Regions from separate parts of the Aeromonas sp. TECH754 genome, predicted to be linked through region 1. Evidence: predicted binding sites of a transcription regulator. Region 1 holds the regulator's gene; each other region holds the start of a gene.
What was found. The regulator LexA, encoded in region 1, represses DNA repair genes until DNA is damaged. The targets are predictions, from matches to a motif close to ANCTGTNTNNNNANACAGNT.
Positions count from the first base shown of each region.

Region 2: ruvA (Holliday junction branch migration protein RuvA) is a predicted target of LexA. The motif match lies at 1,703-1,722, and genes of this name have one in related genera.
Region 3: dinB (DNA polymerase IV) is a predicted target of LexA. The motif match lies at 2,540-2,559, and genes of this name have one in related genera.
Region 4: umuD (translesion error-prone DNA polymerase V autoproteolytic subunit) is a predicted target of LexA. The motif match lies at 1,798-1,817, and genes of this name have one in related genera.

Region 1 is NZ_JBWBRA010000001.1:3,781,620-3,786,090, reverse strand. Features, by position in the region: gene plsB (glycerol-3-phosphate 1-O-acyltransferase PlsB) at 1-1,469, opposite strand, end outside; gene lexA (transcriptional repressor LexA) at 1,673-2,299, shown strand; gene ACZ9IL_RS17280 (hypothetical protein) at 2,745-3,035, shown strand; gene ACZ9IL_RS17275 (SCO family protein) at 3,251-3,877, shown strand; gene ACZ9IL_RS17270 (MATE family efflux transporter) at 3,900-4,471, shown strand, end outside.
Region 2 is NZ_JBWBRA010000001.1:3,165,210-3,169,680, reverse strand. Features, by position in the region: gene ACZ9IL_RS14265 (proline--tRNA ligase) at 1-1,495, opposite strand, end outside; gene ruvA (Holliday junction branch migration protein RuvA) at 1,776-2,390, shown strand; gene ruvB (Holliday junction branch migration DNA helicase RuvB) at 2,457-3,467, shown strand; gene cydA (cytochrome ubiquinol oxidase subunit I) at 4,404-4,471, shown strand, end outside.
Region 3 is NZ_JBWBRA010000001.1:255,731-260,201, forward strand. Features, by position in the region: gene nqrF (NADH:ubiquinone reductase (Na(+)-transporting) subunit F) at 1-868, shown strand, start outside; gene ACZ9IL_RS01165 (FAD:protein FMN transferase) at 872-1,909, shown strand; gene nqrM ((Na+)-NQR maturation NqrM) at 1,921-2,145, shown strand; gene ACZ9IL_RS01175 (hypothetical protein) at 2,226-2,432, opposite strand; gene dinB (DNA polymerase IV) at 2,563-3,615, shown strand; gene ACZ9IL_RS01185 (methyl-accepting chemotaxis protein) at 3,683-4,471, shown strand, end outside.
Region 4 is NZ_JBWBRA010000001.1:1,958,097-1,962,567, reverse strand. Features, by position in the region: gene ACZ9IL_RS08600 (hypothetical protein) at 1-123, shown strand, start outside; gene umuC (translesion error-prone DNA polymerase V subunit UmuC) at 95-1,369, opposite strand; gene umuD (translesion error-prone DNA polymerase V autoproteolytic subunit) at 1,372-1,788, opposite strand; gene ACZ9IL_RS08585 (SOS response-associated peptidase) at 1,916-2,590, shown strand; gene ACZ9IL_RS08580 (YcaO-like family protein) at 3,165-4,379, opposite strand; gene ACZ9IL_RS08575 (hypothetical protein) at 4,380-4,471, opposite strand, start outside.

The DNA.
Region 1 (4,471 bases):
CAGTGCGGGACCTGCTCACTGAGGTAGCTGTTGAGGGTCAACGGCTCGCCGAAGTTGACGAAGCCCCGGCCGTAGTTGCGCAGCTTGCGCAAGATGCCGAGCACCTGCAGGAAGCTCTCTTTCTCCTTGCGGCTGCCCTTGAGCTCGTTGTGATAGGTGTTCACCTCCATCACATGCTCGTAGCCCAGATAGACCGGAACCAGGGTCACCGGCCTGTCCAGCCCGCGCATCATGGCCTGCAGAGTCATGGCCAGCATCCCGGTCTTGGGAGGCAGCAGGCGGCCGGTGCGCGAGCGTCCCCCTTCGGTGAAGAACTCCACCGAGTAGCCCTTGGCGAACAGCAGGTTCAGGTACTCGCGAAACACCGTGCTGTAGAGCGGGTTGCCCTTGAAGGTGCGGCGGATGAAGAAGGCGCCGCCGTGGCGGAAGATGGGGCCCGCCGGCCAGAAGTTGAGGTTGATGCCGGCCGCGATGTGAGGTGGCACCATGCCCTGGTGATAGATGACATAGGAGAGCAGCAGGTAGTCCATGTGGCTGCGATGGCAGGGCACGTAGACTATCTCGTGGCCTTCCTGTGCCAGTTGGCGCACCTTTTCGGCACCGTTGACCGACAGGCCGCGGTAGAGCTTGTTCCACAACCAGCCGAGGAAGGTCTCGCCGAGCCGGATCAGCCGGAAGGAGAAATTGGAGGCGATCTCGTCCATGTAGCCGTGTGCGCGCTTCTGCGCCTTCTCCAGGCTGATTCCCTCGCGCTGCGCCTCTTCCTCGATGGCCTGCTGGATCACGCTCGAATCCAGCAACTGCTTGAACAACAGGTTGCGGTTGGGCAGCTTGGGGCCGGTTGCCGCCAGTTGCTGGCGGCTGAAATGAGTGCGGGCCACCCGCGCCAGCTTGTGGGCGATAGCCTCGTCGGTACCGTGCTTGTCTGCCATATGACGCAGGGAGAGCGGCGGGGAGAAGCGCACCAGGTTCTCGCGCCCCTTGAGGATCACGATCAGTGCCTTCTTGAGCCGGTTTGGCGCCAGGCTGCTGATGATGTTCCAGCCGGAGGCTTCTTCGCCCTCGCGGCCAGGGGCGCGACCCCAGAACAGGGTGACGGGGACGACCTGGATATCCAGCGCCGGATCCTGCTTGTGCAGATCCAGCAACTGATGAAATTCTTGCAAGAAGGGGAGCGGTTTGGTGCGTTTGCCAAACAGGGGCGGTGGCCGATCCAGGCAGACATAGCGCGGCAGCAATTGGCCGCCCAGTTCCAGCGGGGTGAAGGGGCCGGGCAGGCCGAGATCCTCGCAGCACTGCTGCAGGGTCATCAGATCGGTGATCGAGCTGGTCTTCAGGGCATAGACAATGGGTCTGGCCGGGTCCAGATCCAGTTCCGTAATGGGGTTTTCCGGCAGGCTCTTGTGATTGACCAAGAAGCTGACCGGCCATTGCAGGATGGCTCTGGAAATGTTCTGTCCGATGGACATGGGTGTCTGCTCTCCAAAAAAATGCGGCGTGAGCATAACAAATCACCGCTGGCTTGTCGCCGAGAGGTAGGATGAGTGCCTGTGCAGGATCAAGAATGCGCCATTTTGCGAGAAGCAGACGACAAATATCAGCAACGCCTTGCCTTGGCCCCAGCACTGTATATACTGCCAGTGTGCTGTATAAAAAGACAGGTGCCCATGCTATGAAACCTCTTACCCCCCGCCAGGCTGAAGTGCTGGCGCTTATCAAGGCGAACATGAGCGAGACCGGTATGCCGCCGACTCGTGCTGAGATCGCCCAGAAGCTTGGTTTCAAGTCGGCCAATGCGGCCGAGGAACATCTGAAGGCCCTGGCCAAGAAAGGGGTCATCGAGATCATGCCCGGTACCTCCCGCGGCATCCGTCTGCTGATCGAAGAAGAGGAAGCCGCGCCGGAAGAGAGCGGTCTGCCACTGATCGGCAAGGTGGCGGCGGGCGAACCCATCCTGGCCCAGGAACACATCGAGAGCCACTATCAGGTGGATCCCGCCCTGTTCCACCCACGAGCAGACTTCCTGCTGCGGGTACAGGGGATGAGCATGAAGAACATCGGCATCATGGATGGCGATCTGCTGGCGGTACACAAGACCCAGGACGTGCGCAATGGCCAGGTCGTGGTGGCTCGCCTCGATGAGGATGTCACCGTCAAGCGCTTCCAGCGCAAGGGCAGCCAGGTGTGGCTGCTGCCGGAAAACGAAGAGCTCGCGCCCATCTCGGTGGATCTCTCCAGCCAGCATCTGACCATAGAGGGGCTGGCGGTCGGCGTGATCCGCAATGCCGACTGGATGTAAGATCCGGTAATGAGATCTGATGGACGGCCTCCTGCGGGAGGCCGTCTTGTTTCTGCCGTTTGCCCCGCCTGCTTGTTTCTCCCCGATACCCAGCATTTTCTGCCCCATCGTTTGCTACAAAAGAAAGCGGCAAAGCGAGCGCAACAATGAGAGTGCCGCCACACAGCCGGCATTTCGGATATATCCTTTGAGGAGGCGCGATGCGCCGTTACCGGGCCACGGGATCGGCCATGATCCGGATTGTTGCCTGAACCGGCCAGCACAAGGTCGAAGGGATGCAACACTGGCGACCGCCAAGGCGGCGCCGGAGAGAAGGGAGAGTCGTCAGGGCGCTCGCACAGAGTCCATGACCCGGCACGACTCAGTCAGTACGCGACGGTGTTTTGCCTGTCATCCTGATGGCAGGACACTGGTCGACGTGGCCTGTTGAGCAAGGAGGACAGGTATGGCTTCAAGCTCGCCATGGGATCCGGGTCTGGCCGCAGCGCCCGCATCCTCCATTACCCGGTTCATCAAGGGCAGTCGGATGACGTGGTTCTATGCGCTCTGGGTGTATCACAAGGGGGATGGCTGGACCATCTGGCTGGGATGCCCCAAGGACAAGATTGTCCATCTGGTACGCCTGTTTCGCCGCCACCACGACATAGGGTTGCCGGATGCCCCCTGGGTTGCCCCGGTCGTTCCATTGCACGCCGTGGCCCGGCGTCCCCAGGCGCAGCACCGGCGGCGACCCTGATCCATTTCGCCAGCATGCTGTGAGCCCCACCTGACGTGGGGCTTCTGTTTTTTCCTATCCATGATGAATAATGAGGGCCAGCGTAGCCCGAACTGACCCTCTTTGTGCCCGATATCCGGACTCCGGGGTAGCCAGAGGCGGCATGCTCCGGGTTACAATACCCCTGCACCGGGCCCGCCCCATCGCCTGAATAGACTAGCAAGGCTCTGTTTTATATGATTAAACCACGTTACCCCCTGCTGTTTTTGCTGCTGGTTGGCAGCATGATGATCGCATACAGTTGGAGCCAGCCTTCCTTGCCAGAGCAGGCTGACTATTATCCGGCGGGGCGGGATATCAACCCCTTCACCCTCACCGACGGCGATGGCAAACCCTTCACTGCGGCCAGTCTGAGCGGGCATTGGACCTTCCTGTTTCTCGGTTATACCTATTGCCCGGACATCTGCCCGACCACGCTGGCCGATCTGCGCTCCGTCTATCCTGAATTGCAGAAAATCGCGCCCGGCAGTCAGGTGGCCTTCATCTCGGCGGATCCCCAGCGGGATGACAGCGCCCGCCTCAAGCGCTACACCGCCTTCTTCCAGCCGGAGTTCAAGGCGGCCACCGGCCCTCACAACCAGCTGTTTCCCTTCGTGCGCAACCTCGGCCTCGTCTACTCCATCGTCGATCACGGCAGCAAGGATTACCTGATAGACCACTCGGCCTCGATCGTCCTGATCAGTCCAGAGGGCAAGATGACGGCCGTGTTCAGACCTCAGATGGACTCAGGTCAGGTGCCTCATGTGGCGATGAAAACCCTGGTCTCGGACTTCGCGCGGATAGTGCGGCTGGCCGACCAGTGATGCTGCAAAACTGGCCCTGCCCATGCTGATCCCGCATTGGTTGCGCGATCCCCGGCGCCACCGCGCCGTGTTTGTGCTTGCCCTGCCGATGGTGTTTTCCAACGTCACCACCCCGCTGCTCGGGCTGGTGGATACCTGGGTGATTGGTCATCTCGGTCAAGCCTGGTTTCTCGGCGGCGTCTCGGTCGGGGCGACCCTCATCAATCTGCTCTTCTGGTTGCTGGGTTTCCTGCGCATGTCCACCACCGGGCTGACGGCCCAGGCCCACGGCGCCGCCAGTGCCGAGGGGACGCTGGACACCCTGGCGCGGGCGCTGGGGTTGGCGATCGGTCTGGGAATGGCGTTGTTGCTGCTGTTGTTACCCTTCTTGCCGGCCCTCATCGGGCTGAGTGGCGGCTCCCCCGAGGTGCAGGGTTATGCCGCAGAATATGTGTCGGTCCGGATCTGGAGCGCCCCCGCTGCGCTGTGCAATCTGGTCATCATGGGTTGGCTGCTGGGCATGCAGGACGCCCGCAGCCCCATGCTGCTGCTGATCCTGAGCAATCTCGTCAACATGGTGCTGGATACCTGGTTCGTGCTGGGACTGGGCTGGCA
Region 2 (4,471 bases), 620 kb from region 1:
AGAACTGCTGCGCCTGCAGGGCGACGCGCTCGGACTTGTGCATGTTCATCGGCACGATTGCCACTTCGAACGGGGCGATGGCGTCCGGCCAGATGATGCCGTACTGGTCGTTGTTCTGCTCGATGGCGGCAGCCACCAGGCGGGAGACCCCGATGCCGTAGCAACCCATCTCCATGGTGACGGACTTGCCGCCCTCGTTCAGCACGCTCGCCTTCATGGCTTCGGAGTACTTGGTGCCGAGCTGGAAGATGTGACCCACCTCGATGCCGCGCTTGAGCAGCAGGGTGCCCTGGCCGCAGGGGCTGGGGTCGCCTTCCACCACGTTGCGCAGATCGGCGACTTCGTAAGTGGCGATGTCGCGATCCCAGTTCGCACCGGTCAGGTGGAAGCCAGTCTCGTTGGCGCCGCAAACAAAATCGCTCAGGTGAGCGGCGCTGCGATCGGCGATGATGCGACCGGCAAAGCCGACCGGACCGATGGAGCCTGCGTCACAACCGGCGGCAGCCTTGATCTGCTCGTCGTTCGCGAAGGTCAGCGGATTGGCGACGCCTGGCAGCTTCTCGGCCTTGATCTCATTGAGTTCGTGATCGCCACGCAGCACCAGGGCAACGACGGCCTGATTGCCGTGCTCGTCCGCATCGCTCAGCACCAGCAGGGTCTTGGCGATGGTCGCCGGGGCTACGCTCAGGAAGGCAGCCACTTCGTCGATGGTGTGCACGGCCGGGGTGGCGACCTTGGTCAGGGCTTTGGTCGCGGCGGCGCGCTCACCGGCCGGCGCCAGCGCCTCGGCCATCTCGATGTTGGCGGCGTAATCGGAGCTGTCGGAGAAGGCGATCAAGTCTTCACCGCTCTCGGCCAGCACCTGGAATTCGTGGGAACCGGTGCCACCGATGGAGCCGGTATCGGCCTGCACCGGACGGAAGTTCAGCCCCATGCGGGTGAAGGCGGCGCAGTAGGCGGCGTGCATCCGCTCGTAGGTCTCGATCAGCGATTCCTTGTTGATGTGGAAGGAGTAGGCATCCTTCATCAGGAATTCGCGGCCACGCATCACGCCGAAGCGGGGACGGACCTCGTCACGGAACTTGGTCTGGATCTGGTAGAGGTTCAGCGGCAGCTGTTTGTAGCTGTTCACCTCATAACGGATCAGGGAGGTGATCACCTCTTCGTGGGTCGGGCCCAGCACGAAGGGACGGTTGTGGCGGTCGGTCAGGCGGCACAGCTCGGGGCCGTAGTCATCCCAGCGGCCCGATTCCTGCCACAGCTCCGCCGGTTGCACCACCGGCATGGAGACTTCGATGGCACCAGCATTGTTCATCTCTTCGCGAACGATGTTTTCGATCTTCTTCAGGACCCGCAGGCCGGACGGCAGCCAGGCATACATGCCGGAGGCCAGTTTGCGGATCATGCCGGCGCGCAGCATCAGCTGATGGCTGACGACTTCCGCGTCGGAGGGGGTTTCCTTGAGAGTGGAAAGCAGGTATTGGCTGGTACGCATCGCGGTAGACCTTCGCTAGTTCGGGCGGCTTGGCCCTGGAAAATTTCAAGAGCGGAATTTTAACAGGCCGAGCCCCGTGGCCCAAGGGCTAAATTTAGTCCGGCGGGGGAAAGGCGCTGGCGCGATGGGGCGTCCTTTGTCCGGATTACGGGAGGATGACAGGGGGTGACAGAAGCAAGCGGAGCCCTGTGTTCTCCCACCGCCCTATGCTGGATACTTATCCAGTTATTCTTTATGCTATGACCCAATTTGAAAGAGTCTGCGTGGCGAGGAAGAGAAGATGATTGGTCGCTTGAGAGGCGTTGTGATTGAGAAGAACCCCCCTGAGGTGTTGATCGAGGTCGGGGGCCTGGGCTATGAGGTGCAGATGCCCATGAGCTGCTTCTACGATCTGCCCGAGCTTGGCAAGGAAGCGACCATTCACACCCACTTCGTGGTGCGTGAAGACGCCCAACTGCTCTACGGCTTCAACCACAAGCAGGAGCGGGCGCTGTTTCGCGAGCTGATCAAGACCAACGGCGTCGGCCCCAAGCTGGCGCTGGCCATTCTCTCCGGCATGACCGCCACCCAGTTCGTGCTGAGCGTCGAGCGCGAGGAGATAAGCTCCCTGGTGAAATTGCCCGGCGTGGGCAAGAAGACCGCCGAGCGGTTGGTGGTAGAGATGAAAGACCGGCTCAAGGGTTGGGTCAGCCACGATCTCTTCTCCCCCGCCGCCATCAGCCTGCCCGCTCAGGAGAGTCAGCTGCGCGCCCCCGATGCGAGCGAAGAGGCAGCCAGCGCCCTGGTGGCGCTGGGCTACAAGCCCCAGCAGGCGAGCCAGATCGTCGCCAAGGTGGCGGTCGAGGGGATGTCGGTCGAGGCCATCATCCGTGAATCCCTGCGCAGCCTGGTATGAGAATCAATATGAGTAGAGCCGAGTCGCTTGCCTCCGCCATGGGCGGGCAGTTATGCGGGGTTGCATATGATTGAAGCGGATCGTCTTATTTCGGCCGGCGAGGTGCGCGAGGATGAGGTCATCGATCGGGCCATCCGTCCCAAGAAGCTGGCGGATTACACCGGCCAGGATCACGTCTGCGGTCAGATGGAGATCTTCATCGAGGCTGCCCGTCAGCGCGGAGAGGCCCTCGATCACCTGCTGATCTTCGGCCCCCCCGGCCTTGGCAAGACCACGCTCGCGAACATTGTTGCCAATGAGATGGGGGTCAACATCAAGACCACCTCGGGCCCGGTGCTGGAGAAGGCGGGCGATCTGGCGGCGCTGCTCACCAACCTCGAGCCGAACGATGTGCTGTTCATCGACGAGATCCACCGCCTCAGCCCGGTGGTGGAGGAGGTGCTCTACCCGGCCATGGAGGATTACCAGCTCGACATCATGATCGGGGAGGGCCCTGCCGCCCGCTCCATCAAGCTCGACCTGCCTCCCTTCACCCTGATTGGCGCCACCACCAGGGCCGGCTCCCTGACCAGCCCGCTGCGGGACCGCTTCGGTATTGTCCAGCGGCTGGAGTTCTACAACGTCAAGGATCTGACCGACATCGTCGCGCGCAGCGCTCGTTGCCTCGGACTGGAGATGTCCGGCGATGGGGCGCTGGAAGTGGCACGCCGCTCCCGTGGCACCCCACGGATTGCTAACCGTTTGTTAAGGCGGGTGCGGGACTTTGCCCAGGTGAAGTCTGATGGCCGGATCGACGGCCCCATAGCGGCGCGCGCCATGGACATGCTGGACGTGGATAACGAAGGGTTCGACTTCATGGACCGCAAGCTATTGTTGGCTGTCATCGACAAGTTTATGGGCGGACCTGTTGGCCTCGATAACCTGGCGGCCGCCATAGGGGAAGAGAAAGACACCATCGAGGATGTGCTGGAGCCTTATCTCATCCAGCAGGGCTATCTGCAGCGCACTCCCAGAGGGCGGCTGGCGACCCCGAGAGCCTATGCCCACTTCGGCCTGCAACGACCAGATGAAGGATAAAAACAGCTGATTGAACAAAAAACCGCCTCAAGGGGCGGTTTTTTACTATTCTGACAAAAAAAAGCCCACCGCTAAACAGGGTGGGCAAAGACAATTCAGGATGGATGTTCACAGACAGTGAGTGCGTCTGGAGACAGACCGGGAAAAAAACAAAGGAGCCGTCGCGGGGCCTCAGAGTCGGTTCATTTGATAGAGCTGAACGAACGAAAGCTTGTAGTAACGTATGGTCTTGGCAACAAACTTTTTCATCATTAATCCCAACAAACAGGTTCGAAATGTTCATCGAATACGTACCGGGAACCCAGATTGACCGGCCTGTATCCAGAGGTGTGCCCTCACTGCGAGGCGCATTGTAGGAGCTCTTATTGGGCCGGACAAACAAGAAAAATTACATGTTTAGGATTAGATAAAGTAATCAAATGGCGGGCGTTGTTAATAAGCATAAACATGTGTTTTTACTGGTTTTAAATTGGAATTACGGCGAGCGTCAAAGATGGATAAATAGAAAGTGAAAACAACCCTTGATGCTATTTCTTTAACAGAATTGAAACTAATGATGCGTTTGATAAAATTGATTTAAATCAAGCATTTATGAAGTCATCTTTTTTGTGAGCAAGCTCTCAAAATTAACCATGTTCCGCTTGTAAGCTACCTTGAAAAGGCATGTATTGATGATGGTTTTACATTGATTTCAATCAAATAAAGGTGATATAAAACGGCGGTCATTATAGGCGGGAATAGAATTGCAGTTATTGTTTATTAAATGTTAAACATTAGCTTTTTTTGTTCTTGTATATTGCCTTGTTGTTAATGTGGTGGCAGTCGAATCCGGTCGTCGGTATCAACCGAGCTGTGGCCGGCCATTCGGGGACTTCCAATGGAAGCTTTGTTCTTAAAACTTAAAATAGCCGTGCCAATAATCGGTGAGGAAACATCATGATTGCTGAGCATGTGGTAGACCTATCGCGGTTCCAATTTGCCGCGACGGCCCTTTATCACTTCCT
Region 3 (4,471 bases), 3.5 Mb from region 1:
CATCGAACTGCCGGAAGAGATCTTCGGGGTGAAGAAGTGGGACTGTACCGTCATCTCCAATGACAACAAGGCCACCTTCATCAAGGAGCTCAAGCTGCAGATCCCGGACGGCGAGAGCGTGCCGTTCCGCGCCGGTGGTTATATCCAGATCGAAGCGCCTGCACACCACGTGCACTACAAAAACTTCGATATTCCAGAGGAATATCGCGGGGATTGGGATCGCTTCAAGATCTTCGAGCTGGAATCCAAGGTGGATGAGCCGATCATTCGTGCTTACTCCATGGCCAACTATCCGGAAGAGTTCGGCATCATCATGCTGAACGTGCGGATCGCGACTCCGCCGCCGAGCAACTGGACTGCGCCTCCCGGTCAGATGTCTTCCTACATCTTCAACCTGAAGGCGGGTGACAAGGTGACCATCTCCGGTCCGTTTGGCGAGTTCTTCGCCAAGGACACCGACGCCGAGATGGTGTTCATCGGTGGTGGTGCGGGCATGGCGCCGATGCGTTCCCACATCTTCGATCAGCTGCGCCGGCTGAAGACCAAGCGCAAGATGAGCTTCTGGTACGGTGCCCGTTCCAAGCGCGAGATGTTCTATGTCGAAGACTTCGACATGCTGGCCACCGAGAACGACAACTTCCAGTGGCACGTCGCGCTGTCGGATCCGCAACCGGAAGACAACTGGGACGGTTACACCGGCTTCATCCACAACGTGCTCTACGAGCAATACCTCAAGGATCACGAGGCGCCGGAAGATTGCGAGTTCTACATGTGTGGGCCTCCCGTCATGAACGCTGCCGTCATCAACATGCTGAAAAACCTCGGTGTTGAAGACGAAAATATCCTCCTGGATGACTTTGGTGGTTAATCCATGAACAGTGTGGTAAAGACTTGGCTAGCCTTCGGGCTAGCTTTTTTCATGACAGGCTGTGGTCAGGAGGCGGCTAAAGCCAAACCCGAGACGCACATCACCGGCAGCACCATGGGGACCTACTACTCCATCAAGGTAGCGGACGGTGTCGCCCCGGATGCGGCCAAGCTGCAGGCGGAGATCGATGTGCTGCTGGAGCGGGTCAACGATCAGATGTCGACCTACAGACCCGACTCCGAGCTGTCGCGCTTCAACCAGCACAAGGGCTCGACCCCGGTGGTGGTCTCCCGCGATACCGCGCGGGTGGTGACCGAGGCCATTCACATCGGCCGCGAGAGTCGCGGTGCGCTGGATGTGACCGTGGGCCCGCTGGTCAATCTGTGGGGCTTCGGGCCGGATGCCAGGCCGACCAAGGTGCCGTCCGATGAGCTGATAAACCAAACCCGTCAGAAGACCGGGCTCGGCAACCTGCACGTCCAGACCTCAGTGGACGCGGATACCCTGCAAAAAGACATCCCGGATCTTTACGTGGATCTCTCCGCCATCGCCAAGGGCTTTGGGGTGGACAAGGTGGCCGAATACCTGGAAGCCCTGGGCTCGCGCAACTATCTGGTGGAGATCGGCGGTGAGCTGCGTCTCAGTGGCGTCAACGGCAAGGGCCACCCCTGGCGGGTCGCCATCGAGAAGCCGACCGCCAATGCCGGCTCGGTGCAGGAGGTGATCCTGCCGGGGACCAATGGCGTGGCCACCTCGGGCGAGTATCGCAACTACTACGAGATGGATGGCAAGCGCTTCTCCCACACCATGGATCCGGTGACGGGCAAGCCGATCCAGCATCGCCTGGTGTCGGTGACAGTGATCCATCCCTCCTGCATGACCGCAGACGGTCTGGCGACCGTGTTCATGGTTATGGGGCCCGAGAAGAGCCTGGCCTACGCCAAGGAGCGGGGCATCGCCATCTTCACCATCACCAAGACGGATGAGGGTTTCGAGGAAGCCTACTCGGATGCCTTCAAACCCTATTTAGTGAAAAAGTAAGGGGTAATGACATGCAGATTTTTCTGATCACCTTCGGGGTATTTCTGACGGTGGTGGTGGCCATGGCCATCGGCTATATCTTCCAGAAGAGGACCATTTCCGGCTCCTGTGGGGGCCTCGGCACCATAGGGATCGAGAAGGAGTGTGATTGCCCCGAGCCTTGCGACAACCGCAAGAAGAAGATGGCCAAGGAAGAGGCCCGTCGCAAGATGCTGACCGAGAACCGGATCATCTGACCCTGCGCTGGTCACGGATGCCTGATGCAAGCGAGCCGACCCATGTGTTGAATCAAGGGTCGGCTCGCTTTTTTATGGGCTCAGTAGTCGTATTGCTGGCAGGACTTCTTGCGAAATTCGAGCTTCCAGCGCGCCAGCTCCTCCTTGGTACCCAGCTCGTCCCCTTTCCTGATGGCTTTCTCCAGCACCTCGATGCGTTTGAACAGCCAGCTGCATTCGGCGGTCGGGTGATCCTTGGCCATGCCGAGCAGCGGCAGCAGGCAGAGCCCCAGCCAGATTGCCTTCATGCTTCTCCTCCTTGAGTCTCACAGTGATGGTGCCTTAAGAGTCTATCTACAAGCCGCACCCGCCGTGACTGGCAGAAATAGCAGGGCTGGGGTAGCATGGGGCTGGTAACTGTTCATATATACAGTAAATATGCGCAAGATCATTCACATCGACATGGACTGCTTCTTCGCCGCGGTAGAGATGCGGGACAACCCGGCCCTGCGGGAGGTGCCGCTGGCCATCGGTGGCTCCTCCGACCGGCGCGGCGTCATCTCCACTTGCAACTACGTGGCGCGCCGCTTCGGGGTGCGCTCCGCCATGCCGAGCGGCCTGGCCATGAAGCTCTGCCCGCCGCTGGTGCTCATCCCCGGCCGGATGGCGGTCTACAAGGAGGTGTCGCGTCAGCTGCGCGGCATCTTCCTGCGCTACACCGAGCTGGTGGAGCCGCTCTCCCTCGACGAGGCCTACCTCGACGTCACCGACAGCCCCCACTGCGGCGGCAGCGCCACCCTGATGGCGGCCGAGATCCGCGCCGCCATCGAGCGCGAGTTGGGACTGACCGCCTCGGCCGGGGTGGCGCCGAACAAGTTTTTGGCCAAGCTCGCCTCGGAGCAGCGCAAGCCCGACGGCCTGTTCGTGATCCGGCCGCAGGAGGTGGATGAGTTCGTGCGCCAGCTGCCCCTTGGCAAGTTGCCCGGCATCGGTCGCAAGACCGCCGAGCGGCTGGAGTCCCAGGGGCTCTACTCCTGCGAAGATGCGCGGGCGCTCTCTCCGGAGGAGCTCTGTGCTCGCTTCGGCAAGCTGGGAGAGATGTTGACCGGCCGCATTTGGGGACATGACGAGCAGCCGGTCCAGGCCGAGCGCGTACGCAAGACGATCGGGGTGGAGACTACCCTGGCCAGCGATGTGCTGGACGAAGATGCCTGCTGGCGGGTGCTGAGTGAGCTCATCCCGGAGCTGGAGTTGCGCTTCGCCAAGGCGTGCTCCGCCGAGGCGCTGATGGGGCAGGGGATCAAGCTGAAGTTCGCCGATTTTCAGCAGACCACCGTCTATCGCCGGGGCGGCTATCAGGCGGCATTGTTCCACGACCTGCTGCACGAGGGGCTGCAGCGGGCCCAAGGAAAACCCATACGCCTGCTCGGTCTGGTGGTTGGCCTGCCCGGTGCAGGGGAAATCAATCAACTTAGTCTGGATCTCGGCTGATTTAGTTAAGTTTTTGTATCCGAAACCGATACAGATGATCACATCTGTAGACGTTAGGAAATCATGCATGAGTGCTCTTTCTGTTCAGGGACGGATCACCCTGATCGCCGGTTGTTGTCTATTGGCCAGTGCCGGAGCACTGGTCGCCTCTTCCCTTTTCAATGCGGCCCGCATGCAGGAGCAAGTGCACACCTCCACCACCCTGGAGGCGCAGCACGCGGCAGAAAACTGGATGCAGGCCATGGGCGCCACCCAGGCGGCCAGGGTCACCAGCTACCTCGATGAAGCCTATTTCCGGGTCACCCTGCTGGCCGAGGGCATCTTGTTCCAGCGCAAGAATGCGGCCGACAACTTTGTCCACTCCGAGGCGCTGCGCGGCGCCGTAAACCAGCAGCTGCAGGATGCGGCGGAGTCGTCGGACAATCTGCTCGGGGTCTACGGTATCTTCGAGCCCAACCAGCTCGACGGGGAGGACGAAAACTACCAGGGCTCGACGGCACTAGGGGCCAACGACAAGGGGCGCTTCTCCAGCTACTGGGCCAGGGTCGATGGCAAGGTGACGCTGGAGGTCATGGACGAAGCCGCACTGGCCGACGACAAGCCGGCCGCCAACGGCGGCGCCAAGAATGACTGGTACAAGTGCAGCATTCGCACGGGGGCGCTTTGCCTGCTCGAGCCCTATCTCGACGAGATAGGCACCCAGCAGGTGTTGATGACTTCGGTCACGGCCCCCCTGCTGGAGCAGGGCAAGCTGCTCGGCATGGTCGGGGTCGATATCTCGTTGACCAGGTTGCAGACCCTGGTGGTGGAGATGGACAAGGCTCTCTACGAGGGGCAGGGCAAGGTGTTGCTGCTC
Region 4 (4,471 bases), 1.8 Mb from region 1:
TGTATTCACCAAGTACCGGCGCCCAGGTTGGAGAAGGTCCCGCCAGATCCAAAGTGGGAGCCAGTTCAGCAGCAGCTGACAAGGCTGATGAAGCTCATACCTTCACCACGGGTAGTTCGCTGATAGAGGTGGTGTAGCGGGGGCTGAGATGCTCCCGCTTCATCATCCACTCGCTGGTGTCCCGGCCACGGGCCGCGAAGTAGACCTTTCCCCACCTTCCCTGATTGATCTGGTCAATCACCTTCATCAGAGCCTCGCTGCGGGGATCCTGCTGCCGGTCAGCGAATAGATCTCCCTGCTGCATGTCGGTGGGGGTGAAGTCGGCTAGCATGACGCCTCCCTTCATATAGCGGACATCATCCCGCCAGATCCGGCGCAATAGCGGCTCAACCAGGGCCAGCAGGTCACGGGTATCTGAGGTGGGAGTCTGCAACCGGGTCGATATCTGGTTGCCGTAATAGGTCTCTCGCTCCGAGAAGGGGCTGCTCCTTATAAAGAGGGTGACATGGCGGCACCGTTGCCCCTCGGCACGTAGCTTCTCGGCGGTCCGCTCCATGTATCCAGCCAGGGCCTCACGCATAGGGCCAATGGTAGTGATGCGCGCCCCGAAGCTCCTACTACAGATGATCTGCTGCTTGGCCTGGGCCATCGGCTCCAGCTCGGCACAAGGGATCCCCCGAAGCTCCTGCACGGTGCGCTCGACGACGACACCATACTGTCGACGCAGGCTCTTAGGGTCGGCTGCCACTAGTTCTGCCACGGTGTTGATGCCCTGTTTGTTGAGTTTGGCGGTTAGTCTGCACCCTATCCCCCAGACTTCCTCAATCGGGGTGATGGTCATCAGCTTGGTACGGCGCACCTCATCACGCAGATCCACTACACCGCCGGTGGCCGGCCACGTCTTGGCGGCGTAGTTCGCCAGCTTGGCCAGGGTCTTGGTCGGCGCAATGCCTACTCCGACGGTGAGGCCTGTCCACTGCTGCACCCGTTCGCGGATCTGGCGGCCATAGGCCAGCAGGTCGCCAGCCCAAGATTCCCCGAGCTCGACGAACGCTTCATCAATGCTGTAGACCTCGACTGTTGGGGCCATGCTCTCCAGGGTCGTCATCACCCGGTTCGACATGTCGCCGTAGAGGGCGTAGTTGGAGCTGAACCAGATGCCGCCCTGCTCTTCATAGAGCTCGCGGATCTGGAAGTAGGGCACCCCCATCTTGACCCCCAACCGTTTGGCCTCTGCCGAGCGGGCAACCACGCAGCCATCGTTGTTGGAAAGCACGACGATCGGCACCCCCTTGAGGTCGGGGCGAAATAGACGCTCGCAAGAGGCATAGAAGTTGTTCACATCGACCAGGGCAATGGCGGTTGGCATGGCTACCCTCGCCGGGTTTTGTGCAGGACAAAGGTGACGACGCCGAAGATATCCAGCTCCTGCCCTTCTTGCAGAATGATGGGGGAGAAGCTCGGATTGGCCGGTAGTAGTGCCATTGGGTCGGTCTGCAAGATCTTGACGGTGAACTCACCATCCAGACAGGCCAGCACGATGTCGCCGTGGCGAGCTGTGATGGCGCGGTCGATGATCAGCATATCGCCGTCATTGATGCCTTCCCCGATCATGCTGTGTCCACTGGCCCGCACATAGAAGGTGGCCGCCGGGTGGGTGACGCAGTGCTGGTTGAGGTCGATGGTCTGCTCCACATAGTCCTGAGCTGGCGAGGGGAACCCGCAGGCGGCAGGGGTGAGGAACAGAGGGAGCTCTATGATAGGTGCATCGGTAGCATGGGGGATCATGGTGATTTTCACTGTATGAACGTACAGTGATTCTATCTGAGGGATCCGGAAAGATCACTGGTCGGCGTTCGGGTCTTGGCAGGGCAAGGGGGAATGCGGCCAATTATGCTTGGCAGAGACCAACCTGGTGAGTTTGAGCACTCATACGACGGAGGGGCTGCACATGTGCATCAACTACATCCCGACCACCAAGGCGGTGCTGGTGGAATACTTTGGGGTTGATGACCCTGGGTACGACTGGAAGGAAGAGGTGTGGCAGGACTATCAGGCCCCGATCCTGATCCAGCGTGATGGCCGGCGACAGGCGCTGATCGCCAGCTATGGGCTGGTGCCGAAGAGGAAGGTGCAACCCGGCGGCAAGCACTACACCACGATGAACGCCAGGGCCGAGACGGTAGGTGAAAAGCCGACCTACCGCCGTGCCTGGCAGCAGGGGCATCTCTGCCTGGTGCCAATGACCGGTTTCTTCGAACCCTGCTACGAGAGCGGCAAGGCCGAGCGCTGGCGGATCTGCATGTCCGACGGTAAGCCCTTCGCAGTGGCTGGCATCTGGCGGGCATGGCAGGAGGAACAGGGCTACACCTTCAGTTTCTCCCAGCTCACCATCAATGCCGACACTCACCCACTGCTGCGGCGAATGCACAAACCAGGGGACGAGAAGCGGAGCCTGGTAATCGTGTCGCCGGATGACTACGACGCCTGGCTGGGGTGCCGGGATCCCGATTTAGCGCGAACCTATTTGGTACCGCTGGCCACTGAGCGGCTGATCGGGATACCAATGCCGATTCCGCGCCAACAATGATCTAGGTCTTGGTCTGGACCAGTGCTGAGTAGTAGTGCTAAAGCTTGTGTACTACTGCCGTATGAGGTTGTTTTTACCAGCAGTTCTACCGGGAGGGGAGGATTAATACGTGATATGAAAGCCAGCCGTCTATATGATAAGACCGTTGACAAGGCCTACCCACGTTGTGTTGGTACTGGCTTGTGTCTTATCTTTGGCACGCCTGATTCGGCGTGCCATGGCTGGTGGACTGACCCGCAGGCATTGGGCATTGGGTGTGGGGTTGATGCCTACACAATTTGGCCATGCTGACGTGGCGCCATCGGTGTTGTGTAAAGCAGGTGAAGGCGGCGCGCGTTACTACATAAGATTATGCCCAAGATCGGCTAGACATAGTCTAATTACAACTTACTGCTAATAGTGGTTTAATCAAGATAATTAGAAAGTAAAAATGGTATAAAATTGAACGCCGCTATCTTTACGAATATTCGACATGACGCCTCCCTTTGAAAGATTCGTATTGGTTTATAGAATAAAGACATGCTCGGTCAATCTCCATAGGTGCGTCAGCTGGTAAGAATTAAGTTGCCTTATATCATGGAAAAGGATGAGGAAGAGCGAAGCGACTTGCTGCGGCTAATGAGGGCGTTTCCTTAACCATTGACTCAGACACTAATAAAGGAATCATTGTGGACGAATAACAGCGCACACAACTCAACAACCCATTCCAAGACTCAGGCGTTATATCAACAAATGCAGCGGCAACCCCTAGTTGTTGTAACTCATCAAACGAGAAAGTTGTGGTACACGGTGACCTATCTGACAGATTCAGTGCTTCAGCCATTGCACCCGCTACTACCTCATTAATTGAGTCATGGTTTGTAGTGTCTGCATAATAATACATTCTGTGCTCAAGTGAATTTATGATGCTACCTTTATCCTTCCATCGTGAAAACTCCGCGGTCTGACCAGCACAGGCAACTAGTGTTTGCACTGTCTCTTGTGCAGCTTTTCTAATGGCACTAGATAGTGTTTGTGCAGTACCAGCAGAGCAAACAAGAAATGGATAGTTACAATTTTTGTTTTTAGCGAATGATAAAACTACAAAAATAGAATTGATTGTAGATATTTCTAGGCATATTAACTCATAGCCAAGACTATCCAAAAAAATTTCCTCTGGAGTTGCTGCATCTCTAATTTCTTTCTCTCCAACTAGATATGAAGTTCCTCCTTCATGCCAATATTTCATAATTGAGTGACGTTCTAGAAGCTCACAAAAGCTTGCAAACTTTGCAGATTCATAGTCCCTCCCAACTGCTACGCCATTTGTTGTTGGGTGCCAGCAACACTCTCCACCTATAATAGGGTAGGGTGCAAAGACATCTGCGGCTGCAATATATTTGCTTTTCATGTTGAAAGTTTCTGAGAACTCAAGAAATATGGTGTCTGAGGAACGACCGTGCCCATTAAGAGGTGAGTTCAATCGAATAGGAAATTCAAATATATCGAATGAATCGATCATTGAATTATGTACAAATTGATGCCCCCCATGCACTGCAGCAAGAGCGAATCTTTCGGCAGCCTCATATCTTGCTCTAATCAGTGAGGAGTTCGCGGTTCTGTCAATTGCCACAGCAGTCGAAAAAATTCCGTTTGGGCAACAAGGGTCATCAGCCAACTCTTGGATTGCAAAATAAAGTTCTGGTGATAACTGAACAGTGCGGTATTCAGCTATTGGAACAGATTTGGGAAAATTTGGTGGAATAGAAATTCCCTCACCAGATTGACGGCTATGACTTTTACTATTCAATTAGCAACCTCCACCACAACAGCAACAGCAACAGCAGCAGCAACAGCAACCACCATTGTTGCCACCATTAATATCGGCTCCATCTTTCTTGA